2 regions of the Paraburkholderia sp. MM5384-R2 genome follow, and region 2 is predicted to be linked to the other one. Evidence: riboswitches for the same ligand, from Rfam matches in the RefSeq annotation. Region 2 holds a riboswitch; the other holds the start of a gene.
What was found. Region 2 has a riboswitch for ZMP and ZTP ahead of glyA (serine hydroxymethyltransferase). Riboswitches for the same ligand answer to the same signal wherever they lie in the genome.
Positions count from the first base shown of each region.

Region 1 (12,216 bases), on a different contig from region 2:
GGTTGCGGTGCGCCGGGCTCGGCCACGGAAAAGGCGATACCCGGCCCTTCGTCCTGAGCAAGGAGGACTAGCGGCGACAGAAGCGCGATGCACACACCGATCCGGCTTGGCCAGGCTGTTCGTTTCCGTGCTCGCTGGACCCAGGGAAGGTCCATGGCTGGTCCCGTTCGGGTCGTGGCTAAATATTCATTCTAGTCGGCTCAGCTGACCGCAGTCCCGCCGAGCTTTTAAGCGAGCGTCCGAGGAAGCCCTCGACCATGAAACGCCTCTCGAACGATTTCGTCAGTTTGCTGCATCGACCGGTTGCATCGACCGGTTGGATCCGCAGGCCTTCGCCGAGATAGCGAAGTGTCCCGCTATTCGACGGGAGCCGGCTGAACACTATTTTCTGGTGGAGGTTCAACGGGTATTTGCGGCGCTGGCTCGCTGTCTTCTTCCGGAATCGGCTCGACGCTTTGGACGGCGGGCGGCTGGACGCTCTTGATAACAACGTGCGGTTCGGAGCCTTGCACAGGCGCACTGCCTTGCTCCGTGTGGGAACCACTGCTCACGCCTGTACCGACGTTCGAGGCCGTGGTGTTTGCGCTCTTGAGGATGCCGTGCGGATCGAACAGAAACACGGCCGCAGACGAGTGCGTGTCGGCGCCGCCAACCAGCGAGCCGATGAACGGAATATAGCTTTCGGGGTGGGGGCGCGACGTCACGTAGGTGTAGACGAGCAGCGTCGAGCCGTCGTCCAACGCGGTCTCTACTGACGCAGGGCCGAGCGCGGTTACCACGTCTTGCAGTGTTGTCACGCCGTGCCTGAAATTCGCCATCTGTTCGGGCCGCACCTCGACACCGGCGGACACGCAACCGGCAAGCAGTGCGCCGCACAGTAGCCCGACGACCAGTTCGCGATTCATGTTGCCTCCCGTCAATAATTCTACGACAAAGGATTCTGGTTAGCGGGCCGCAGCATGCTCCTTCGTCAATGGAGGAACGCCGCCATTGTGGACGGCGCCACTGTATCGTCTGAGGTTAGTGAAAGGTACGGAAACGCATGTACTTCTCAGACTGCCGGGGACGGGAGGTCACTCAATGAGCACGGGGCAATAGCCAGTTGCAAAACGGGTTCTGCTGCGGCGCTTCACGCAAGGGCGAGACGTGAAAACCCTTTTAGGGGAAGACGGCTTTGGCTACCGGCGGGTCTAGTCGTCCGTCGCAGATCGACCCATTCGCGCCGATCGCGTGGCCGAGCATCCAAGGGCAGCTAACAGAGGGATCCGGTCATCCGGGCAGGCTTGCCACGTGCACCGGTTCTTGTGGATAGCGAACAAGGTAGCAGACACGACAACATCGACGCGAATGACCCGAGGCGGATATCAAAACTGACTGACCAGCCTCGATGGCAAACCGCACATGCGGAGTGAAGGGCATCAGAACTGACCGGTCACGCGAGAAAATAGCATTGTGTGGGCGTCGGAGTTCGGCGCCCATATGACGGTTGGTTTGGCCGGACTACTTGTAGTAACCGACGCCGCATCCCAGGCCGGCGACCGCGGTAACGAAGCTCGCCTTCGGCACCCACGTCTTGTCAGCGCCGGCCTTGGGAGACATGTAGCTGACCTCATTGACCTGGCCCTCTTTGGCCGCGTCATAGAGCCTTGGGCCATACACGTCGCCCGTAGGGTCCTTAAATGTCCTCGCATCCTTGCCGAGCAACCCCTTAACGTTGGGATTGCCGATCGCGACGAGGAGTCCGTCGCTGAGATTGAAGCAGAACGGATAGAGGTCGCCAACAAGGAAGCCGTTTTCGCCCTTGTTGATCTGGTCGAGCGTCTCGGCCTTATCGGCTTTGATGGCCGCAACCGTCTTTTCAAGCATGGCCTTAGCGTCCGCCGCAGTACCTTGCGCGAATGCCATAGTCGAGAACAAGGCAGCCATGGCGCATAGCGCGCCAATCACGAGTTTACGAAACATGGACATTCCTCCCTGCTCTTCGAGCAATTTGCAATTGTCATGCACCGTGCGCAGGCAGCAAGTCATCATATCCAAACATTGCCCCAATTGACCAGTCTACTCGTGCCCGCCGACGAGCTGATAAAAAGAGGTGGGGTGGCCATTTCCGGATTTGGCCCATCGCGTCGATCCTGGGCTTGATCGAAAGGACCGCTATCGAGGTGAATCGGCCGTTGGAATGGCGGCTTTATACCTTTTGCGAACGGCAACAATTGGCCGAGAGTACGCATTCACGGCAACCGCCGGAATGCGTTCGTTGAAAATTCCGGCGGCCGCTCTATAGAACGTTCATCGAACTGGCGCTATCGGCCAGTTTGAGACATTCGTCCCTATGGCCTAGATTGCTGACAATCGGCGAGTACAAACGGCACACCGATTTCGACAAACGATCGTCGGTGACGATTCCGATGGATGCCGGAACGGGTTGAACGAATCGCCTGAGGATGGGCACTTGTCGAAACCGTGCCGCGGGCGCGGCACGTTGAGGCGCAATGTTCCCGTCGAACCCAATGGAATGTGCTTCAGTTCCACCAAGGTATCGGTAATAAGCCACTATTTCCTGGATTCATACGCCATGCGAACCGCCAGACCTGTCAAAACGCTCCCCATCATCCAACGTTGCGCAATAAGCCACAGTGGGCGTCCAGACAGGAAGGTAGATATCGATCCGGCCATCACGGCGATAATCGCATTCACAGCGAGGCTGATCGAAATCTGAACGCTGCCGAGCGCCAGCGATTGGGTGAGAACACTGCCATGCCCCGGCGTAATAAATTGGGGAAGCAGCGACAGATACATGACGGCGATTTTGGGATTCGCCAGGTTAGTGATAAACCCCATGCCAAAGAGCTTTCTCGGGGTATCGACCGGTAGGTCGCGCACTGCGAACGCGGACCGTCCGCCAGGCTTAACCGCTTGCCAGGCAAGATATAGAAGGTACAAAGCCCCGCCAAAGCGAAGCGTGTCGTATGCGTAAGGTACCGCAAATATGAAAGCCGTAATCCCGAATGCCGCGCAGAGCATGTAGAACACAAAGCCCAGAGCAACGCCTCCCAACGAAATGAGGCCTGCGCGTCTGCCTTGGCAAATTGAACGCGAAATCAGATAGATCATGTTTGGTCCAGGCGTTAAAACCATTCCCAACGCTACAAGACCGAACATGAACAGATTTGCGAAATCAGGCATAACCCTCTCCAAAAATGGTAGGTGATGCCCAGGCGCGCGGCGGCCAAAGACCCCATGTTCCCCGATAGTGCCCTATCTATATGCGCCAGTCACATGAGAATGAAGATTATTGCACGGGAAAAATAAATCAGCGGCGATAATCCCGAATCTGAGTGGGTGTTTCCATTGTCGCTCAGTGAAGAACTATTCCACCAGCGGCAGTTGCGATCCGTAAGCGATCCGACTTCGCACGCTGGAGTGGGGACGCTGGCGGTTGGGAACCGGATCAACCGTCGTTCATCTTCATCAGCAATTGAAAACCTTCGGGCCAATCGCCCAGGTTGCTGTCCGCGTTGAGATGTCCCTTTGCTCCAACTTCGACGAGTTCGCTGCCCCATGCCGTTGCGCAGGCGCGTGCGTGGTCCACACTGCCATACGGGTCGTTGATGCTGGATACGACGGTGGTCGGAAATGGCAACCGCTCGGATGGCAAAGGCGCGAACCCGCTCGTGGCTACGCGGGGAAATGCCGGCGATGCCGGGTCCGGCACGGCCACGAGCAGTGCGCCGCGAATCGTCCGCGCATACCGGGCAGCCCAATGGACCACGGCCAGACATCCGAGGCTGTGCGCCACTATGACAGTTTCCCTCGCGTTTGCCGCTAGCTGCCCTTCTAGCGCCGATACCCAGTCATTGCAGACGACGTAATCCCAGTCCGCGACTGCGAGGCGTTGCCAATCCGGATACGCGGCTTGCCATACGCTCTGCCAGTGCAATGGACCGGAGCTGCCGATGCCAGGAACAACAAAAACGGGGTAATCCATCTACCAGATCTCCATGGGTGAATGAGCCTCCAGTGTAAAAGCTCGCGAATTCAGGCAACATCGCAAAACAAATGCATTGATGGTCATACACAAATGAATTGACGGAGCTTGAGGGTGCTCACAAATGAAAACTAAGCCGGCAATGTTGGACAGGCTCGACTGGCGGATTCTGGAGGTGCTTCAGCGCACTGCACGTGTCACCAACACGGAACTTGGGAAGCAGATCGGGCTTTCCCAGCCGGCGGTCACCGCCCGCATCAGGAGCCTCGAGGAGCGGGGAGTCATCGAGGGCTACTCGGCGCGGATAAATCCCGGCCTCGTCGGTCGGGGCATTGCGGCGATCGTGCGAATCCGCACCACCCACGCTGAGATTAAGCGTTGCCTGAGCGCCTTCGAAGCAATGCCTGAGATCGTCGAGGCGCACCGGATCACTGGTGAAGACTGCTTCATCGTTCGGATTGTGGTTGAAGAGATGGCCCAGCTCGAAACCGCAATCGACGCGCTTGCCAGATTCGGGCCCGTGACCACTTCTGTCGTGCTAGCGAGCTATCCGCCGAAGGCGATCCTCGGATCGCAGACCTGACGGGCTGCTTTGTAGAAATCTGGATGACCGCTCGGGGTCGAAAGTACGCGTTCGTTGAACTCGGTAGCGGCTGTTCGCCGCCGCTCCTCGATGAACGACCGGTGAGCAGCGGTAAGCAGGCACGTCCGCGTCGACACGCGAACGACAGCTGTGGCCGAGCTGCTGCCTCTGAGGCGCCGTCATGAACGACCGGTCCATCTTGTTATCTGCGCTTGAACTCCCAACGTCGCACCGGCGGCGATGCGGTCGACAAGACTCGTTCAGCGAGAAGGCTAACCTGTTCAACCGAAGGTAACGAGCCGCCTGAGTGTCGCGACGGTGAGTTCGGGATGCCCCGTGAGAAACGGCAATCCATGATCGGCAGTCTGAGCGACGCGCGGAGCCGCATGGGGCGGTAAGCCCTCTAGTCGCGCTCGTGAAATTCCCCGGGATTCATCCTGTCGACAGATACCGGTACATTGGGTCGGGGCACGACGCCCTTCAGGGCTTGCATTGAGCCATCCGGTCCGGACGGCGGATCGACGCGAAGCCAACGCCCCAGCGTATCGCGGACACACTGCTGGCAAAGGTCAAGGCTCACATGGGCGCCGTCGCCGAAAATCGAGCCAAAGCCGCCACGCCAATCGAGCGACATCTTTTCGTACCACTCCCCCTGATCGTCAACGGGCGTCATGCGCCGGCCGCAGCGGTCGCATGTGCAGGCCGCGACCTCCTGCACCGTCCTGTCCCGGTATTCGCGCATGACCTATCCTTTTCCCCAGTCCGAATTTTCCCAGTCCGGCGGCACGACACCAAGCTGCTTCGCAGTGTCGACCGGCAGGCGCAACAGCACCGTGCCCGGGCCGCGCTCCGTGTTCCCGAGCATCGTGACTTCAGCGGCTACTCCGTTGAGCTCGAGATACACGACGTCGTCCGGCTCAAGAATCTCGGTGTAGAGATCCCAGCCGGGCTGATCACCCTCTTTCGCCTGATACCTGATGTGGTTCCTGGTACTCATGAATCCCTGTCCCTTTTGCGAGCGTTTCGCCGACGCCCTGATTGTCGGCGGCCAATCGCTGCAGATACTGGATGCGGTCCGCAGCGTCACTGACAGCCGCCTCTCATTTCACTGTTCATCATGCGATCCCGGTTGGCCAGAAATGTTCTCGAGGTGCGCCGGCCTTATTCCTTCTTCCCGATGGAGCAGCCGATCTGAATGCGGCCATGACAGACTCGAGTCGATAACCGCAATATGCTCCACGGAGCGCCATTGTCGCAATCTCCGATGCCCGGCGTATAGGGTGTATGGCGAGAAGCAGGTTGGCCGGGCGGCCGTGCTGCCTGACGCTTATAAAATTTACAGCACATTCCAGAACGCCATCATCGCTCGTCACTGACCGTGCACCGCACTCGGGTTCCGGAGAGCCTTTCACTGTGGGACAATCGATCCCGTTGCTGCAATGGCGGTACAGGAATGGGAGCGAGAGAACGGTGCGTGAGGAACTGTCAGGCATCCTGCGGGCAAAATACCCGCTCATCTTCGACGTCAACCCGACAGTCGCTGATGATCTGGATACCGTCCCAACGGTTTTCTCCCTGTCGGGTTTCGAGTGCGGCGACGGCTGGTTCGATCTGATCGACATGTTGTGCGAGGCTGCAACTTGCTACAAGGCACGGCGCACCGCTCTGGCATCAGCGCTGGCCGTTGAGAAAGTCGAACCAGTCGTGCGCGAAAGCAGAGCCGTGGTCAGGAATGCCCGAACCGGCCAGTTTCCTGTCGAAGTACGTTCTGGCCGGCTCCGGAATCTTATCCAGACGCACGTAACGGTAGCCTGCGCCATTCACGTGAACCGTCACCTGCGGTGGCGCGGGGCGCGGTGGCAGGGCTTCGCGGCCCTGATTCAGCGCAGCGGCAACACAGCGCGCAACGAGATCCCATACGCTGCCCGCCCATCTCGGATAGCCGCGCACCGTGGCCCGCGCGCCAACCTGCCGGAGCACCGCATCGTCCAGGGCCACCCTGTAATCTGCAAGAGCCCCGGAACTCACGCGCGCGATGTCCGCCGTCGCGATGACCCGCTTTCCGTCTTCCCGTCCACCGGGCAGCAATTCAATGGTGATCCGGAGCATTCGCCTTGTGATCTTGTCATCCGGTACCGCAGTTGCGCGGACGCGCATCGGGTCGAGGTCCCGAACCTGCGCCGCGATCGCCTGCCCCCCCAGCAAATCAGGCCGTCCCGGTGGCTCCGCCCGGACAGCAGAACGCCCCGTCAGAACTTCCAGTACCCATCGAGTGGAAGCCCCTGCTGCGCCACGCAGGCGTTGTCGCCTTCGATGGCTTTCCCGTGCTCATTCCGCGATACCCCGCCCTGCCGCCCGGGCGCGACGCTGCGTACGCCCCGTTGGGCCGCTTACGACCTGTCGAGGCGATGTTCCATCGCAATACAGACGACGTCCGCGGCCAGCGAAAGGTTCGCCGCTTTAGCCGGCCTGCGGGTGCCGGCCACCGCCTTGCCAGGATTCGCACCGGTGATCCGCCGGGACAGTATTTCGCCGGCGAATGCCGCAGCGTGCTCCATGGACAGCGGCGGCCCCAGCAGGTCACGCATGCGGCCATCGGCTACGGCGGTCGTAAACGAAAAGCCCGCCGCGCCCACCGCCAGCATGTCATCCAGCACCGGAATCCTGAAGGCGAACCCGGCTGCGCGCGCGACCATGCGCGCCACCGTCTTGCGTGCGTGCGACGGATCGATCCCGTATGAGACGGCCACGTCGACCAGTGGCCGCCGATGCGCGCCCACCCCATAGCGGTGGGCCAGCAGGTCGGCATCGCGCGCGGCCGTTGCATCGAGCGGCTGCTCCGGTTGGAGCAGGTTGCGTCCGCGGGTGGCGACGCACGCCGCGACGCGATGGATGGCAGCCTCGAGCGTTTCAGTGCCGATCGTCACGCGCCAGCGGCCATCCTCTACCCCGGGATGCGACGCCGGCGGCGCCAGCAGTTGCCCGGGCGCGAGCAGCAGGGCGCGCTCCCAGGTGCGAAGGCGCGCCACGGTGAGCGCCTTCGGAAACGTCCCCTGTTCCCACTGCAACAGCGTGGGACGGGACACATGGCAGGCGCGCGCCACCTCCGCAACGCACAGGCCCAGTTCACTGCGCAGCCGCCGGGCGTGGGGGCCGATCTCGCGGCACCGGGCGGCGGGGATCCGTGACTGGGGATCGCCGTCTGCGCGGGCGGCGGCATCCGCCGCAGGCGACCCGGGGTCCGGCAACGGTTGCGTCCCGGGACCGAGCAGCCAACCCGGCGGCACCTGCAGGGCCGCCTCCAGCGCGTTCACGGTGGCGGCTGCGACGGTGCGCGGCCACCTTCCCTTCTCCCTGCGCACCAGGGTCACTCTTGCCACTCCCACCCTGACCGCGAGATCGCCCTGTGTCATCGCTGACGCCTTGCGTCGGTCCCGCAGGCGCTGTGAAATCCGCGGTACGTCGGATCGTGGAATCCACACACGCATCCCGGCCATCCTGATCCCCTTCGTGAGGCTGTTTCTGTCTGAGCGAAGAAATGCGTCCGCACGTCCGCGGACCGGCCGACGGCCCGGCCGGCAGCCGCCCGGCTTCAACCGGTACACGCATAGGCATTGGCGCGTGCGTCATGCAGCGCATGGTGCTCGCCGCCGTGGCGCGCGTAGTAGGCGGCGCGTCGCTCCGGGTTGCGCGTGCCCGCGATGTTCTCGATCCGCCAGCCACGCGGCAGCGGGCCGCCCAGCAGGAACCGCAACAGGGCCAGGTCCGTCTCGTAGTCGTAGCACAGCACCGGCCCGGAGTCGCCCGGCACCGCCATGAGCCATGCGCGCAGTGCCTCGCGCAGCGCTGCAAACGGCATCGCGCGCCCCTCGGACTGGCCGAGCTGCGGCAGTACCACGGCGCGGACAAAGTCGCTGCACCACGCCGGATCGAAATCGGTCCGCTCGCCGTAGAACTCGTACCCGTTCTCGCCCACGAGGGCGAGACTGAGCAGCTGGCACTGCCGGAAGTCGGTGAATTCCGTGTCGAGGAAATACCGGTTGTTCCAGCCGGCCTGCGGCTCGGGTTCAACCGGCAGTGGCCAGCGCAATGCGCCGTGAAAGTGCGTATCCGTCATGTCCGCTACTTCGTCATGTTGCCGTCGGCTCGCCCCGTGTCATCCAGCGCGAACCCGCCCGGGGCTGATCAGGCTTGGTCGCCATCATCCCTGCGCGCGTCTGACCCAGCCCGCACCTCCGGCCCCGGCATCATGCGGTGTTCGCGCGCGCCGCGGATCCGCCGCAGCGGCCCGGCGAGCACCGTCACGTGTGCGGGAAACGGGATCGGCACGGCCCCGGTTACGTCGTCGCGGGTCGCACGCACGAAGCGCCGCAGCCGCGCGCGCAGCGCTTCGGAGGTTTCGTCCGGAAGCTCGATCGCCCGCCTGTGTCTGCTCATACCGATCCCTTTCTGAAGCCGCAGCCGATGCGCCGGTGGTGCGCTGGCCGCGATAAGGCGGATTATCATCGCCAGCCCGCTTCCCTACGTTGCGTCTCCCCGCAAGCGCGGTCGCATGCCCGGCTCCTCAATGGCAATGCCCGAAGCCACGTCCGGACGCGCATCCACTGCGAGGATCAGGCGCGGGCCGGTGCGGCCGGCGCCTTCGCGCGCCAGAGCCGCCTGCCACGCGCGGGCTGCGTCGCCAAGGCGTACGGCACCGACAAGGTGCGCCCCGCTGCCGTCGTGAACCGGGTCACCGTGAGCAACTGCTTGCCCGTTCCACGATGTTCGTACTCGGTCGCCCCCACCCGGATTTCGCAAAGCGGTTCGAGTGTCCACTGTTCGACCTCCCGTGCGAGCCTCGTGCTCAGTACGGCCGCGTCACGCAGGACGACATCCCCTCCGACGAACTGTTCGAGCGTCGCAGCGGTCGCGGGCAGGTCCAGCATCACGATCGTCGGGACGGCCCGCGAGCGCGCCCGCGACACCCTGAGAATCAGGACGTCCCGCGGTAACAGTTGCTGAACCGCTGACCATACGCCCCTGCCGAGCAACCCGCCGAAAGGCACGTTGGACGGAGGCACACGGTTAATTTCACTTGTCACAAACATACAGCCGCTACCTCAAACGCTTTCTATCTTAACTAACCGCTCGATGACCATGTCGGCACCCTGAAGACAATCCAACATTCTCAGGGAACATCTCGCTGCTTCCAAAACCCGCCGAACCACGATTGCATTTGGATGTCGGCCCGACATCGCTGCGCAGGCCGCCTCCGGTGCATCTATCTGCCTCCAATGCGTTGTCGGCCCGTGCAAACGGCACGCAGATTCCTCGCCCTGCATGTGTGTTGGCCTCGGCCTCCCCGATCGGGATCTGGCTGACCGCTTCAAACAGAGATCGACCAGAGATATCTCGCGGAGTCAGGCACCGCAAGGCGGTACCTCTGACCTGCCCGCCCAGGGTGGCCCGAATGATAGCAAATGAACACTATAGATTGTAGCCCTTTAGCGCTCTCGATGAGTTCATCAGGTCCTTTATCAGGAGGACTTGCATGCGTTCCAACGCCGCTTTCGGCAAAGCACTGAAACAACTCAGGCAGATCGCTGAAGTGACACAGGAAGATTTCGGACTGGTATCCAGCCGCACTTACATCAGTACGGTCGAGCGGGGTCTGAAATCTCCAACATTGGGGAAGATCGAGCAACTTGCAGACGTGCTGGGTGTCCATCCGCTAACACTTCTGACGGCGGCTTACATGGAACGGCTGACGCCCAAAGAGGTGGAACGGACGACCGCTTTGCTGCGCAGCCGCTTGCTGGCCATCGCCAGTGAGAAGTAGAGACAGTGCGCTGCCTCCCCAAGGGGACTTCTCATGACGGACGCCGCTTCGAGCGGACGGTAACGCTTCGGTCCACTCGGGCGAAATCCGCTGAAATCCTTGTGATTTACCGGAACACTCGGGAGCCATATGCTCCCGAGGCCGGCGCACGGGCGCACGGGCGCACGGGCGCGCAGGCAGCCCGCGCCCGCATCAAAAACGCTGAGCCGGGTTTTCCGAGATAAGGGCAGGATTCTTCAAACGAATACCCGCGTTCGAAAACGCCTTCGCCCAGCAAATTTTTGAAACGCGCCTACGCCTACTGCCGCCCGAAAAAACCGTCGACCGCAGCAGTCCGGCGTCAAGTGCCTCCGGCCGGGCTACCGAGATGGACGCAGGCCAACAACGATCGGCGCGTTTCGGTGAGGTCAGCAACGCATGACTCGCGCACGCGGAAACGAATCATTCTGGGGCTGGCGCAACAGAAGAACCCGTGCCTCAGGCCGGCGCAGTGGCAATTAACAATTGCTTGACCACCGAGGTCAGTGACGTTCGCACTGACATCCAAGCAGACGAGCTATAGGTACCACACGTCCGAAACTCTGAAGCCGGGCACGTCTAACAGAATAGGACTGCGAATGATCCGAGCATGTCAATGTCGATGCCAGATTGAAATGTCGGGGTTCCAGCAAGATACAGATGTCGGGGTTGAGGGTCGGTTTTGGGTGGTGGGTTAGGGTCGTTTTGCAGTCCTTTTATCTCTCTCTGGAGGGGTTTTTAGCACCGAGCCTCCCGGGTTCTGGTGTGTCCCCATGACTGCCGCATTCCAGTCCTCGAGCGTTACTTCGCGCTGCTTCTTCGTGCCAGGTAGCCGCGCCTTCACATGCACGGGTTCACCGCGGTTCGTGCGTGACGGTGAGCCGGAGATCCGGCGGTTGTCGCGCTGCGCCTGGAGCGCCTGCACGACCTGCAGCGCATGACCAAGACGCTTGTGCTCGATCACCGCGCCCTGGTCGATCTCGGCAAGCTTGTCGTACTGGACACAGGGCAGTGCGACACCATCGGCACGGATCTCGAGGCGTCCGTCCGGATACTCCCACACGTCGATATAGCGGTGAATCAGCCTGCGGTTGGCCGGCGTATCGTCAAGCAGCCAGATCACGCGGTCGTTCAGCAGCGTCAGTGAATCCGAGACCTTGCGCAGAACCCGCCAGGTCAGGACCGCGTCGAGATCCTCGTCAGCGCGCACGGGTCGATGCGCATCGAAAGCGCTGCGTGGCGGCTTCGCAAAGCGCGCGTTATAGGCTGCCATGAACGCGGGCGCCCAGGCGTTGGCAGCCTCGATGGTGCTGATGCCGCGCAGCCGGAGCTCCTTGACGAGCCGATCCTGCAGCGTCAGGTGGGCGCGCTCGACGCGCCCCTTGGCGGGGCTTGAGTTCGCGCAGAACGTGTCGATGTTCAGCTCGTACATCGCCCGGCCGAACTGCGTGACACCTTTGCCCGCTGTCTCCGAGCGTTGCTTCACGTAAAAAACGCTGGCCCTGTCGCTGTAGAACGCCACCGGCTTGCCATGCTGCTCAAGATACGCGCGCGTCGCCTCGAAGTAGCTGAAGGTCGATTCGGTCGCCGTGAAATGCAGCATCATCAGGCGGCTCGTGGCGTCATCGACGTACGCCAGCAGCGTGCAGGCCGGCGCCCGGTCCTCGAACCAGCGATGGTCGCTGCCGTCGATCTGCACCAGCTCACCGAAGCACGCGCGCCGGGCCCGCGGCTGGTAGATCTTCGGTGGCCGCTGCCGGCGCGGTACCCACAGGCCGGCGTCCGTCATCAGGTGTCGCACGGTTT
Region 1 is NZ_JACHDI010000012.1:181,049-193,264, forward strand. Features, by position in the region: gene HDG37_RS20320 (hypothetical protein) at 357-905, opposite strand; gene HDG37_RS20325 (cache domain-containing protein) at 1,501-1,962, opposite strand; gene HDG37_RS20330 (LysE family translocator) at 2,554-3,186, opposite strand; ZMP/ZTP riboswitch at 3,206-3,289, opposite strand; gene HDG37_RS20335 (alpha/beta hydrolase) at 3,452-3,988, opposite strand; gene HDG37_RS20340 (Lrp/AsnC family transcriptional regulator) at 4,113-4,571, shown strand; gene HDG37_RS20345 (hypothetical protein) at 4,975-5,313, opposite strand; gene HDG37_RS20350 (hypothetical protein) at 5,317-5,568, opposite strand; gene HDG37_RS20355 (hypothetical protein) at 6,243-6,680, opposite strand; gene HDG37_RS20360 (helix-turn-helix transcriptional regulator) at 6,962-8,068, opposite strand; gene HDG37_RS20365 (3'-5' exoribonuclease) at 8,164-8,688, opposite strand; gene HDG37_RS20370 (hypothetical protein) at 8,757-9,008, opposite strand; gene HDG37_RS20375 (hypothetical protein) at 9,185-9,499, opposite strand; gene HDG37_RS20380 (helix-turn-helix domain-containing protein) at 10,105-10,392, shown strand; gene HDG37_RS20385 (ISNCY family transposase) at 11,105-12,216, opposite strand, start outside.
Region 1: another riboswitch for ZMP and ZTP. It lies ahead of HDG37_RS20330 (LysE family translocator); the one in region 2 lies ahead of glyA (serine hydroxymethyltransferase).

Region 2 (13,995 bases):
GGTCTTGCTGCAACGCGCCGCCAATGACGTTCGATCGCGCCATCTTCGGTCACGACCTCCATCTGCAACCAGACCTGCGACTCGCTGCTCCGCCCGAAGCCGCGCGCGGTCAGCAGATAAGCGCTGGCGTTGGGTCGACTCGCGAGACGCCAAGGCTCGATCAGGCATTGCGGCGCGCGCGATGATCCCGGCCATTGCGCCACGGGCGTGATGGCGCCTGCGACGAACGCGGTTTCAAGCCTCCATTGAGTCGGCTCGCCGGATGTGAGCGGTGCATCGCGCGCGTCGCCACTTGCCGATAGCACGTTGCGCTCGCACCAGCTCAGCGCCGAATCCGCCGCGTGGAAAGCCTGCAGATAGTCGCGCACATTGGTCGCCGCGCGAGCGGCCGCGAGCGATGTTTCGAACCATATCGCGGACGTGGCGAGCATCATGGCCGAGATCAACAGCACGATGGCTAGCACGACGCCGCGTTGATGTGCCCGTCGGGCACCGCCCTGACAATTTCGCCTACCTAAGTGTTTCGCTGTTCCGCCTGGTCCGCCGCGTATGTCGTACGCGCGGCCGCGTTGCGTTGCTGTGCCGCGATCCATCACGACGACACCTCCGCGCGATTACGCAGCGCAACGCGGCGGGAAAACACCTGTCGAGGCCGCAGGTCGGTACCGAGTGTACTCACGCCATCGCAGTCGATGTACTTCGAACGCTGTCCTTGCGGCGCGCCACGCACCAGCACGCAGACATCGACCGCAACGACGTTCGCCCATTGATCCGCCGCCACGGCCGACGCATTCGCCGCATCCGCCGCGCCGTCCAGCCAGTAGCGCAACCGCACGCGCTCGACGCCTTCGATCAGCGGCTGAGCGGACCCCGCGTTGCCGCTGCCCACGCAGTAAAGCTCCGGCTCGCCGGTCGAGCCGCTGACGTTGGCGAAGTAGCGATTCACCACCGGCGCGCCCTCATCGCCAAGGACCGCGTCGCTGCTTTTGACGGCCTGTCCGACACAGTCGGTGACCTGACCGCTCGACGATGGCCATGTCGATACGACGTCTGCGACGTAACGGATCGCGACGCCATCCGAGCCGGTGCTCAAGGTGGTGCAAGCGAGGCTGTCGTCGGCGCCGGTCGGACGACCGCCCGAGCAGCCGAATAGCGCAGGCGCCGCGTTGTAGCCAATGACATTGGCAGGGACGAAGCCGGCCATCTGCAATTGCTGGCCGATCAGCATCAGCGCGGTCAAGCCCGCTTCGCGAATCCGGGTCGCGTTGCTCGCCTGCACGAACGCGTTGCGCTGCGCCGTGTAAAGGGACACGGCGCCCGCGATCACGATCGACCCGAGCGCCATCGCGATCAGGAATTCGATTAGCGTATGACCGAGTGGGCAATGCGGCCGCTTCATTTCGCGAACGCCAACGCGACACACGACGATCCAGCCGGTGCATCGACGTCGCCGCAAGGCTCCGCCGGCTGGGCGCTCGCATCGCCCAAAGCGGGCCGGTCCCGCACGGACGCCCACGTCACGCGCGCCGCCGCGACCGCGCCGCTCTCGCCAATCGATGCGTCGCCGTGCGGCAGCAGAACGCTCGCCCAGGTGCGCCATTGATTGAGCGCGACATCGCCCGTGGAAGGCGTGCGCGTCGCTTCGGCAATCGAGTCGGCTATCCACGCGGCGCTCTCGCGCAGCGTCATCGCGCGCGCTTCGCGTGCGATCCACACCTGAACCGCGATCAAACCCAGCGCGCTCACCGCGACCAACGCGACCGCCAGCATCACCTCGATCAACGAGCTGCCATCACATGGCGATGCGTGCGCACGCAAACCGGTCTTGAATGCGGGCTGTCTCATGACGTCGCTCCGCACGCGCCTTCCGAGATCCGCGCGCGACCTCCTGCCGCGACACTGATGCAGCGCCGCCACGAGTTCCCCTGCATCGATTTCGATGGGCTTCGCGGCGCGATATCAAAACTTCGAAACGCGCCGATCAGTTGCCCAGCCGGCGGCGTGAACATCATATCCGTCTGCACGCCGGCGATGCTCACCGCCGCGAGCGCCGGCTGCGCGCGCAACAACGACGGCTTGCCGCCACGTTCGGCGAATACGGCCCAGCCGCAGGCCCAGTCGGCGATGCCACCGGCGCAGGCTTGGCCCGACGCGAGACAGACGCGCGCTGCATCGACGCGGCACACCGTGATGCGCGCACCGCGCCGCAGCGCCTCGCTGCGCGCGTAGGCGAACGTGGACAGCAGCGCCTTCGAGCGCGCGTCGACCTGATCGCGCATATGCCATGCGGCGAACGACGGCACCGCCATCACGGCCATCAGCATCACGAGCGCTATCACCGCCAGCGTTTCGACGAGTGTGAAACCGGCGCGCGATGGCCGGTAAATCCCCTTGAATTTCATCTGCATCCCTGAGCGTTACGAACGGATGCAGCCAATCTAGCGATTTGCGAGCGCGCCGACCATCGTCCGAATGGCCAGGTGGCATTCAGACGTTAGCGCGCGCAACAATGCACGTGACGATCGATCACGGAGGCGGGAGAAGCGATGCGTGAAAAAAAGCGCGAAATGCGCGAGGCGATGGACGCGAATGACCGCAGCTCAGCTGCGACAAGCGTGCGCTCAGCGCTTGCGGGAAGGCTTGGGTGGGGAAGAGGCGCGGCGGAATTCCTCGATCACGTCCTCGAATTCGGAGACGTCTTCGAAGCGCCGGTACACGGAAGCGAAACGGACGTAAGCGATCGTGTCGAGCGCGCGCAACTCGTTCATCACGAGTTCGCCGAGGCGCTCGCTACGCACCTCGCGCTCGCCGCTGCCGAGCAGCTGATACTCGATACGGGCGACAGCCGCTTCGATCGCGTCCACCGCAACCGGGCGCTTGCGCAGCGCCAGTTGCATGCTCGCGACGATCTTGCGACGATCGAATTCCGTGCGCGTGCCGTCCTTCTTGACGACCGACGGCAACGCCAGCTCGACCCGCTCATACGTCGTGAAACGCTTGTCGCAGGCCGGGCAGCGGCGGCGCCGGCGGATCGTCGCGCCGTCTTCGGATACGCGCGAGTCGACGACTTGCGTATCGGCATGGCGGCAGAAGGGGCAATGCATGGTTTAGCCGTAAACCGGAAAGCGCTTGGTCAGATCAGCGACCTGAACCTTCACGCGCTCGATCGTCGCGGCATCTTCCGGGTTGTCCAGCACGTCGGCGATCAGGTTGCCGACCTGCTCGGCTTCCTTCACGCCGAAGCCGCGCGTGGTCATGGCCGGAGAACCGAGGCGGATACCCGAGGTCACGAACGGCTTTTCCGGATCGTTCGGGATCGCGTTCTTGTTGACCGTGATGTGTGCCGCGCCGAGTGCCGCTTCCGCAGCCTTGCCGGTGATCTTCTTCGCGCGCAGGTCGACCAGCATCACGTGGCTTTCGGTGCGACCCGACACGATGCGCAGACCGCGCTTGACCAGCGTTTCAGCAAGCACACGCGCGTTCTCGACGACCTGCTGCTGATACGCCTTGAATTCCGGCGAAAGCGCTTCCTTGAACGCAACGGCCTTCGCGGCGATCACGTGCATCAACGGACCGCCCTGGATGCCCGGGAAAATCGCCGAGTTGATCGGCTTCTCGAACTCGGCCTTCATCAGGATCACGCCGCCGCGCGGGCCGCGCAGGCTCTTGTGCGTGGTGGTGGTGACGAAATCGGCGTGCGGCACCGGGTTCGGATAAACGCCCGCGGCGACGAGACCGGCGTAGTGCGCCATGTCGACCATGAAGTAGGCGCCGACCGACTTCGCGATCTTCGACATGCGTTCGAAATCGATGCGCAGCGCGAACGCGGACGCGCCCGCTACGATCAGCTTCGGCTTGTGTTCTTGCGCGAGCTTCTCGGCGGCGTCGTAGTCGATGTCTTCGGCTTCGTTCAAGCCGTAGCTGACCACGTTGAACCACTTGCCCGACATGTTGACCGGCGAGCCGTGCGTGAGGTGGCCGCCGTGCGCGAGGCTCATGCCCATGATCGTGTCGCCCGGCTTGAGCATCGCGAAGAACACGCCCTGGTTCGCCTGCGAGCCCGAGTTCGGCTGCACGTTCGCGGCTTCGGCGCCGAACAGCAGCTTTACGCGGTCGATCGCCATCTGCTCGGCAACGTCGACGTATTCACAGCCGCCGTAATAGCGCTTGCCCGGATACCCTTCGGCGTACTTGTTCGTGAGTTGCGAGCCTTGCGCGGCCATCACGGCCGGGCTCGTGTAGTTTTCCGACGCGATCAGTTCGATGTGCTCTTCCTGACGGCGGTTTTCCTGCTCGATGACCTTCCAGAGTTCAGGATCGACGTTGGCGATGGTGCTTTGGGCTCTGTCAAACATACGGGTTCCGTTGAGTGTTTTCAGGTTGACCGGATCGTGCGCCGAATCCTGCGTAGAGGGTACACAGCGGGGTACGCAGCGCTTTGGGCGGCGAGGCTTGCCCTGACGTGGCGAGTGGAGAGTCGCCGCACACGCGAGGCGAGCCAGCCACCGTCAGCGCAGATTAATGCGCGCGGTTCACGGCTGCCCAGGCGAACGGCAAAACGGCACCCTGCGCTTCACGGTGGGTTGTTCCACCTTGAACCCGATTGGTTGAATCGGCTGAGTCGGACGACTCGGTTCTATCGCCAGTCACGCAGGGTCGAGCGCGTTAGTGTATTGGAAGAGGCCCGAATAGGCAACCGACTTGCGGGTGCTCCGGCGGCCGCCGGCGGGGCCTCCGGACGGTTTGGCGGCCCCGCTGCGCAACCATCTGAGGAAAGCGCGCCGGTCGCGCCGCGCACCCGTTGCGCGCCGCCGCGGCAGCCGCCGATCCGGCTCGTGCATCCTTGCCGCAGCCTGCCATTGGAAGTAGGCTTTGGGCCTTTGTCTCTTACCGACCAGGGAACTGCAATGATCGTGTTTGTCACAGGAGCGTCGGCCGGATTCGGCGCCGCCATCGCCCGCTCGTTCGTCAAGGGCGGCCATCGTGTCGTCGCCACTGCACGCCGCAAGGACCGTCTGCAAGCACTCGCCGACGAGCTCGGCGACGCGCTGCTGCCGTACGAGCTCGACGTGCGCGATCGCGCCGCCGTCGAAGCCGTGCCCGCGTCGCTGCCGGCGGACTTCGCCGCGATCGACGTGCTCGTCAACAACGCCGGCCTCGCGCTCGGTACCGAGCCGGCTCACAAGGCAAGTCTCGATGAATGGAACACCATGATCGAGACCAATTGCACGGGCCTCGCGCAGGTCACGCATGCGCTGTTGCCCGGCATGGTCGAGCGCAACCGCGGGCATATCTTCAATCTGGGTTCGGTGGCGGGCCGCTGGCCGTACGCGGGCGGCAACGTGTACGGCGCGACCAAGGCGTTCGTGCGCCAGTTCAGCCTGAACCTGCGCGCCGACCTCGCCGGCACCGCGCTGCGCGTGACCGACATCGAGCCGGGTCTGTGCGGCGGCACCGAATTCTCGAACGTGCGTTATCGCGGCGACGACGACAAGGCCGCCAAGGTCTACGACAACGTGCAGCCGCTGACGGCCGAAGACATCGCCGATTCCATCTACTGGATCGCCACGCGCCCAGCCCACGTCAACATCAACACGATCGAGCTGATGCCGGTCGCGCAGTCGTTCGCCGGTCTGTCCGTGCATCGCGGCTGAGATTGGAGGCGGCCGGCGGCGGATGCCGCTACCGTTGGTCGCGCCGCCGCCCATCGTCGTGCTGGCTTTTCCTGCGGCACGTCGATAGCCCACTCCGCCAGTCCCGGCCCGGCCGGCAAAGCCGGCTCCCATCGCCGCCGACGCCCGCCACAAGCAACTCACACTTCGAAACAGACCCCGGGTTGTGCGTTCCGGTAGAATGCGCCGCATGAATATGTCGACCAGCCAGCCAGGCACGGAAATCGGCTATACGTGGCCGATCCGCGTGTACTACGAAGATACCGACGCCGGCGGGATCGTGTTTTACGCCAATTACCTGAAGTTTTTCGAACGCGCTCGCACCGAATGGCTGCGCGCATGCGGCGTCGACCAGCACCGGCTTGCGGAAGAAAACGACGCGATTTTCATCGTGCGCAGTACCGCGGTCGATTACCGGGCTCCGGCCCGACTCGACGACATCGTGAAAATTATCAGCCGGATCGAGCGTCTTGGCCGAGCTTCGGTAGACTTCGTGCAGGAAGCATGGCGCGAAGGCACGCTGCTTGCCACCGGTTCGGTCCGGATTGGCTGTGTGGACCGCGCGACGCTGCGGCCAGCCGCGATCCCGCCGTCGGTTCTCGCCGCGCTGCGGCACGGGCCGGGCACTAGCGAGAGCGCTGACTGAACGACGGCGGCATGTCAACGGACGACCCCTGAGCCTCGTTGTTACGGGGCCAGTGAACTCATACCGGTCAGGTAACACAAAGCATGGTTCGGCTTCGATATCGCCGAAGCTTCCGTTTTGCCCACGGCAAGCTTGAAGCGGCCTTGCAGCCGGACGCCCCCTTCCCGGGACGTTAAAACGAACCTTTATGAACACTACACAAGATCTGTCGATCGTTTCACTCGTACTCAACGCGAGCCTGCTGGCCCAGGCCGTCATGGCTCTGCTGCTGTTGCTGTCGCTACTCTCCTGGACTTTCATCTTCCGCAAGTGGTTTGCGATTCGCCGGGCGCGCGCGCAAACTGAACGCTTCGAGCGTGATTTCTGGTCGGGCGGCGACCTGCAGGCGCTGTATCAGAGCGCCGCGAACAACCGTCACAGGATCGGCGCGCTCGAGCGGATTTTCGAGTCCGGCATGCGGGAATTCCTGAAGGGCAAAGAGAAGCGCCTGAACGATTCGGGCGCGATTCTCGACGGCGCCCGGCGCGCGATGCGCGCGGCGTTCCAACGCGAAATGGACGTGCTCGAAGCGAATCTGGCGTTCCTCGCGTCGGTCGGTTCGGTCAGCCCGTATATCGGTCTGTTCGGCACGGTGTGGGGGATCATGAATGCGTTCCGCGGCCTCGCCAACGTGCAGCAGGCCACGCTCGCGAACGTCGCGCCGGGCATCGCCGAGGCCCTGACCGCCACCGCGATCGGCCTGTTCGCCGCAATTCCGGCCGTGGTCGCCTACAACCGCTACGCGCACGACATCGACCGTCTGGCGATCCGTTTCGAAACCTTCATCGAAGAGTTCTCGAACATCCTGCAGCGCCAGGCACACTGAGGAGGCCATGATGGCAGGCTCCCGTTCCTCCAGCATGCGCGGCTCGCGCTCGCGTCGCGCAATGGCCGACATCAACGTCGTGCCGTACATCGACGTGATGCTCGTGCTGCTAGTGATCTTCATGGTCACGGCGCCGCTCGTCGCGCCGTCGATCGTCAATCTGCCGACCGTCGGCGGCGCGGCGCCCCAACAGCAGACGCCACCCGTCATCGTCAACATCCGCGCCGACGGCAACATGAGCGTCAAGTACAAGGACGACTCCGGCACGCAGCAGCAGGAAGACATGACGAAGGCTGGCCTCAACGGTTTCATCGCCGATCGGGCACAATCGCACCCCGATCAGCCCGTCGTGATCGCCGCCGACAAAACCGTGAAATACGAAGTCGTGATGAACGTGATGTCCGAGTTGAAGGCTCGGGGCGTCAAGCGCGTCGGATTGCTCGTCAAATCGCAATGATCCGCAAGAACTCCGAATACCCGCTTCAGCCGCCGCGTGAACGCGGCACCGGGCGAGCTTTTCTGTTCGCGCTGGTGATGCATGCGCTGCTCGGATTCTTCCTGTATCAAGGCATCCAATGGCAGAACAGCACGCCCGAGGGCGAGCAGGCGGAACTGTGGACAGAGGTGCCGGATTCGGCGACTCCGCGTCCCGTCGTCACGCCGCCGCCCACCCCGGTCGCCCCTGCTCCGCCCGTGCGCGACGAACAGGCCGACATCGCGCTGCAGGAAAAGAAGCGCCACCAGCAGGAAGCGGCTCGCGCGGCCCAACTGGCCGAACAGCAGCGCCAGCTGAAGCTGAAAGATCAGCAGGAAGCGGAAGCGAAGCGGCAGCAACAGCTGGCGGCCGAACAGGCGGCCCAACTCGCGGCGCAGAAGTCCGCGAAGCTCAAGCAGCAGCAGGCGCAACAGCAGCAACAGCAGCAGGCCGAGAAGCTCAAGCAACAGCAGCTCGCCGAGCAGCAGAAGCAACAGCAACTGAAAGAACAGCAGGAGCAGCAGCAAAAGCAGGCTCAGGCAGAAGCGCAGAAGAAGGCTGAGGCGGAGAAAGCGGCGAAGGCCAAAGCGCAAGCCGATGCGGCCGCGCAGGCGAAAAAGCAGCTCGACAACGAACGTCGCGCGCGGCTTGCGCAGATGCAGGGTCTGGCCGGCGGCGTGGGCGGCAGCAGTTCGAGCAGCAACGGACTGGGCAAGAGCGGAACGGGTAGCGGCTCGGGCGGCACGGCGGCATCGCCGGGTTACGCGGACAAGGTACGACGGCTGGTGCTTCAGCATGTGAACTGGGGCGGCGAAACGGAAGGTCTCGAGACCGTGATCGCCGTGCGTTGTTCGCCGGACGGCAATCAGCTGAGCGCAAACATTACCCACAGCAGCGGCAACGCCGCGTGGGACGCCGCCGCGTTGCGGGCGGTGAAAGCCTCCGATCCGATGCCTCGGGACGTCAATGGTAAGACGCCGGACTACTTCACTATCACGCTGCGTCCGGCGGCTTGATGTGCAGGCTGACAGCCGACCGGCGGCCAACGCCGCGCCCCACCCGGCGCGGCGTTGCGCGGGAACGAAATAGCCGTTTGCCGGTCTGTCTGCTGTCTTCGAGTATTAAGTAAAACCGTTTTGAGGAACCCATACAGCATGAGTTTGATGACCAAGCTAGGCCTGCGAACACTCGTGGCAACGTGCCTGATCGCCGTCGGCGGCGCCGCCAACGCACAACTCAACGTCCTCGTGACGGGCGTCGGATCCACTCAGTTTCCGATCGCAACGGCGAATTTCGCCAATGAAGCGAACTCCCCGCAGCAGGTCAGCACGATCGTGCGTCAGGATCTGCAACGCAGCGGCAAATTCACGAATATCGACGCAGGCTCGACGCCCGTGTCCGAGACCGATTCCGTCGACCTCGGCGCATGGAAGGCGAAGGGCGCCAACGCGTTCGTCGCGGGCAGCGTGAACCGCCTGCCGAACGGCCACTACGAAGTGCGCTTCAAGCTGTACGACACGGTCAAGGGCGAAAGCCTCGGCGGCCTCGTGCTGGTGAGCCCGGAAAGCGGTCTGCGCATGAGCGCGCACAAGGTCGCGGACTACATTTACGCCAAGCTGATGGGCAATCGCGGCGTGTTCGCCACGCGCCTGTCGTATGTGATCAAGTCGGGCAACCGCTACCAGCTGCAGATCTCGGATTCGGACGGTCAGGACGCGCACATCGCGCTGTCGAGCCCCGAGCCGATCATCTCGCCGGCCTGGTCGCCGGACGGCACCAAGGTCGCTTACGTGTCGTTCGAGAAGAAGAAGCCGATCGTCTATATCCACGATCTGCCCACGGGCCGGCGCATCGTCGTATCGGACCAGAAGGGCAACAACAGTGCGCCGGCGTGGTCGCCGGATGGCCGCACGCTCGCCGTCGCGCTGTCGCGTACCGGCAATACGCAGATTTTCGCGGTCAACGCGGACGGCAGCGGTCTGCGTCGTCTGACGCAAGGCAGCTCGATCGACACCGAGCCGACCTACTCTCCTGACGGTCAGTGGATCTATTTCACGAGCGACCGCGGCGGCGCACCGCAGATCTACAAGATGCCGGCGCAAGGTGAAAGCGCGGGCGGCGCGCAACGCGTCACGTTTACGGGCAGCTACAACACCAGCCCGCGTGTGAGTCCTGACGGCAAGGAGCTTGCCTACATCTCGCGCGTCGGCGGTGCATTCAAGCTGTACATCCAGGACCTGCAAGGCGGATCCGCCACGGGCCTGACGGACACGACACATGACGAATCGCCGAGCTTCGCGGCGAACGGTCAGTACATTCTTTACGCCACTCAGGTGAACGGCCGTGGCGTGTTGGCCGCAGTATCGACCGACGGTCGCACTCGGCAGGTCCTGTCCGTTCAGGGGGGCAGCGTACGCGAGCCGTCCTGGGGCCCGTTTATGCAATAACGTTGATGCAATAACACAAGGAGAGTAATCAAATGATGTCCAAACTTCGTTTCGCATTCGCCGTCGTGATGGTCGGTGCACTGGCCGCATGTCACTCGGGCGTCAAGCTCGACGAAAACGCCAACAAGGGCGCAGGCTCGGCCCAACCGAACCCGAACGACGTCGCGACGGTCAACGTCGACCCGCTGAACGATCCGAACAGCCCGCTCGCGAAGCGCAGCATCTACTTCGACTTCGACAGCTACTCGGTGAAGGATGACTATCAACCGCTGCTGCAACAACACGCGCAATATCTGAAGAGCCACCCGCAGCGTCACGTGCTGATCCAGGGCAACACCGACGAGCGCGGCACCAGCGAATACAACCTCGCACTCGGCCAGAAGCGTGCTGAAGCCGTGCGTCGTTCGCTGTCGCTGATGGGCGTGTCGGATTCGCAAATGGAGGCCGTGAGCCTCGGCAAGGAAAAGCCGCTGGCAACGGGTCATGACGAAGCGTCGTGGGCACAGAACCGCCGCGCCGACCTCGCGTATCAACAGTAAGTCAACGGGTGGTGAGCCGAATGACGCATCGTTTCTCCTGGCTGCGGTTTGCCGCAGCGGCCTGCGTCGCAGGCACGGCCCTCACGGCCGTGCCCGCCCATGCGGGCATTTTCGACGACGATCAGGCCCGCCAGGCCATTCTCGATCTGCGTTCGAAGACCGATAGTCTGTCGAGCCAGCTATCGGCGGCGCAACGCACGATCCTCGATCAGTCCAACCGTCTCGACCAGCTCAACCAGCAGGTCGCGACGCTGCGCGGACAGAACGAGGACATGGCGAACCAGCTCACGACGCTGCAAAAGCAGCAGAAGGACTACTACACCGATCTCGACACGCGCCTGAAGAAATTCGAGCCGCAGCAACAGACGGTGGACGGCGTCCAGGGCGAGGTGCAGCCGGGTGAAACCGATGCGTTCAACGCGGCTTCACAGCAATTCCGCAGCGGCGACTTCAAGAACGCGGCGGCATCGTTCCGCAGCTTCATCTCCAAATATCCGAACAGCCCCTATCAGCCGACCGCGCAATACTGGCTCGGCAACGCGCTGTATGCACTGCGCGACTACAAGGGTTCGACGGCGGTCTGGCAAGGTGTCGTGAAGAACTATCCGCAGCATCCGCGTGCACCGGAAGCGCTGCTCGCGATCGCGAACAATCAGCTCGAACAAGGCCAGAAGGCCGCGGCGAAAAAGACGCTCGAGCAGATCGTCGCGCAATACGCCGGCTCGGACGTCGCGCAGTCGGCGCAGAACAAGCTGTCGCAGATCAAGTAGATCGTGGTGTCGGATTGATCTCGTTTTGATGTAGTCGGCAGTAACGCGCAGTGTCCGAAGTGATAGCCACGCGCGCCTCTCGCTGGAAAGCCCGGGTAGTGATGCCCGGGCTTTTCATTTTGGGCGACGGTCTTGCCGAGTTGACAGGGTATTGGTGCGCCGATATAATTTCGCTTCTCTTTTGGGTCGTTAGCTCAGCTGGTAGAGCAGCGGACTTTTAATCCGTTGGTCACAGGTTCGAATCCCGTACGGCCTACCAAAAGATTCGAGGGCTGACATGCGAAAGCATGTCGGCCCTTTTCTTTTTCCTTTGCCCGCGTGTGCAAACAGGCACGCGCACGGCAAACGAGCCGCCTCTTCCCGCCGGCCTCAACGTAGCCTTCCGTTCAGGCACTGCCGTCCGCCCTCCAACGCCGCCAAAAAACACCCGGCATCCCGCAACGACATCGCGCCAACGCGCCAGCGCATTCTTATCTTTTTAGTAATTTTCGATTCATGTTTGTGCCACGGGTGGTTTGTAGCCTCGCGACTTGCAATACCGGCTGCAACTTTCAAAAAATTTCACCCACCCTACTCAAACACACAGAATGCAAACCACCCTGAAGGCGCTTCCGATCGCGGTTCTGATCTCCGCCATCTACGGCTGCGGCGGCAGCACCCAAAACACGAGCACACCGGCGCCGCAAGGCACCACGAGCAGCACCCCGGCCACGACGACGACGCCCTCGACTTCCGCCAGCAACTACACGGCTGGCAACCTGCTGATCTCGCGCACGGCCTATGATCCGGCGTACGTCGTGAGCGGCATGCTGCCTTATAACGCGACGCCCACGACCACCAATGCAGCCCCCGTGACCGAAACGCTGTCTGAGCAGTTGTGGGTCGACTTCAAACTCGACGACAATGAATGATGATCCGCTAACGCCCCACCGTACCCGGGACGTCATTCGCTCAACGGAATGGCGTCCATGCTCCCAATCTATACGCAGTACTAGTCTGAATCCACTCGACGTGAAACCGAAACAAATCCTGTCCGCCTTGATCGCCGGCGGCGTCGCTTCCCTGCTCGCGCTGTCGAACGTCCATGCGGCGACGGGCGCCAACGCTGAGCAATGGCCACGACGGCAGCGTCAGCGCAATCGACGTCGCGACGCGCAAGGTGGTCGCCACGATGAGCGTGGGCGGCAAGCCGGAGGCGCTCGCGGCGGACAGCCACGGGCACGTGTTCGTCAATGTGGAAGATCGCGCCGAGATCGTCGAGATGGACGGTCGGTCCGCGACGGTGCTGGCGCATTGGCCACTCGCACGGTGCGAGTCGCCGACCGGACTCGCGATCGATCCGGCGAGCGAGCGCCTGTTTTCGGTTTGCGCCAATCACCGCATGATGATCGTCGATACGACGTCGGGCCGTCGCGTGGCCGAACTGCTGATAGGGGGTCACCCCGACGCGGCGGGCTTCGATCCGGCCTTGAAGCTCGCGTTCAGTTCGAACGGTGCGGACCACTACACGGTCGCGCAGAACATGCCAACGCTGGAAGGCGCGAAAACGATGGCGCTCGATGAACAGCAGCACCGGATCTATCTGGTGTCGTCGAAGTTCGGCGCGGCCGACCCGGCCACGGCTGCCAATTCTCATCCGCGCGCGACGGTCATCCCCGCTACGTTCGAAGTGCTCGAGGCGCAGCTCAAGGCACACTGACGCGCGGCATCGACGCACGGCCGCCCGTTGATCGCGGCGGCGCGTCAAACATCGGTTCGCCTAGATGAGGCCGTGCGCGACGCCGCTCGGCATCGCCCAGCGCTCGCTGTCGTTCGACACGCCGAAATCGGCGGCCCGTAGTGAAACGGTGGCCGAGCAGGCCGTCGCACGCTTTGCGCTGGCGCGCGCGAGGATGCGTTGCTCGTGCACATAGAAGAATTCGAGTTGGCGCGCGTCGGACGCTTTTCGTTGGAGCTCGAACACATCCTCGAGCACGCGCCGCGACACATGAAAACGCTGAAGTCCGCGGCCAAGCCGGATCTGAAAGACAACACCGTCGCTGTTGTGCGGCACCGCTGCCCAGATAAGCGGAATGCTACTCATGGAGCCCCCGTAACTGGATCTTCATGTCAGGAACATTGACGATTTCATCCTCGCACGGATAAACGCACGGCGCGACTTGTCAAAATTAAACAACGTTGATTTGGCGTTTTCACCACAGTGGCAGATGTTGCGACGCGACGCCCCAGCGAATCCTTACTCGACAGCAGTCCGTCGCTTACGCCCCGCGGTCGTTCGTCGGGTACGATGCAATGCGGCCCGATTTAATTGGCCACGCTTCTCGCTGATTTTTCGGTGGCCGGCCATGCAGAAGAATCATTCGCTTTTGCGTCGGGAATCCACACGCAAGGAATATGCGTTGGCTCGATTGACATCTGCCGTCGCTCGAACTGAATGGCGACGCGGCGACATCGTCGCGCACTCCAACCCCATTCATTGACCGTATGGTTCGCCACCTCACAGACCGTCTACACCCTCTGCTCGCATGATCGCTTCACGACGCCTTAGAGCGTTCGCGACAAAGAGAGCAACAAAGAAGAG
Region 2 is NZ_JACHDI010000036.1:1,087-15,081, reverse strand. Features, by position in the region: gene HDG37_RS34365 (hypothetical protein) at 1-593, opposite strand, end outside; gene HDG37_RS34360 (PilW family protein) at 593-1,399, opposite strand; gene HDG37_RS34355 (hypothetical protein) at 1,396-1,845, opposite strand; gene HDG37_RS34350 (GspH/FimT family pseudopilin) at 1,842-2,408, opposite strand; gene nrdR (transcriptional regulator NrdR) at 2,622-3,104, opposite strand; gene glyA (serine hydroxymethyltransferase) at 3,108-4,355, opposite strand; ZMP/ZTP riboswitch at 4,534-4,660, opposite strand; gene ydfG (bifunctional NADP-dependent 3-hydroxy acid dehydrogenase/3-hydroxypropionate dehydrogenase YdfG) at 4,908-5,654, shown strand; gene ybgC (tol-pal system-associated acyl-CoA thioesterase) at 5,854-6,318, shown strand; gene tolQ (protein TolQ) at 6,506-7,183, shown strand; gene tolR (protein TolR) at 7,194-7,640, shown strand; gene tolA (cell envelope integrity protein TolA) at 7,637-8,674, shown strand; gene tolB (Tol-Pal system beta propeller repeat protein TolB) at 8,813-10,105, shown strand; gene pal (peptidoglycan-associated lipoprotein Pal) at 10,138-10,644, shown strand; gene ybgF (tol-pal system protein YbgF) at 10,665-11,414, shown strand; tRNA gene HDG37_RS34295 (tRNA-Lys) at 11,598-11,673, shown strand; gene HDG37_RS34290 (hypothetical protein) at 12,002-12,325, shown strand; gene HDG37_RS34285 (YncE family protein) at 12,499-13,113, shown strand; gene HDG37_RS34280 (hypothetical protein) at 13,174-13,497, opposite strand.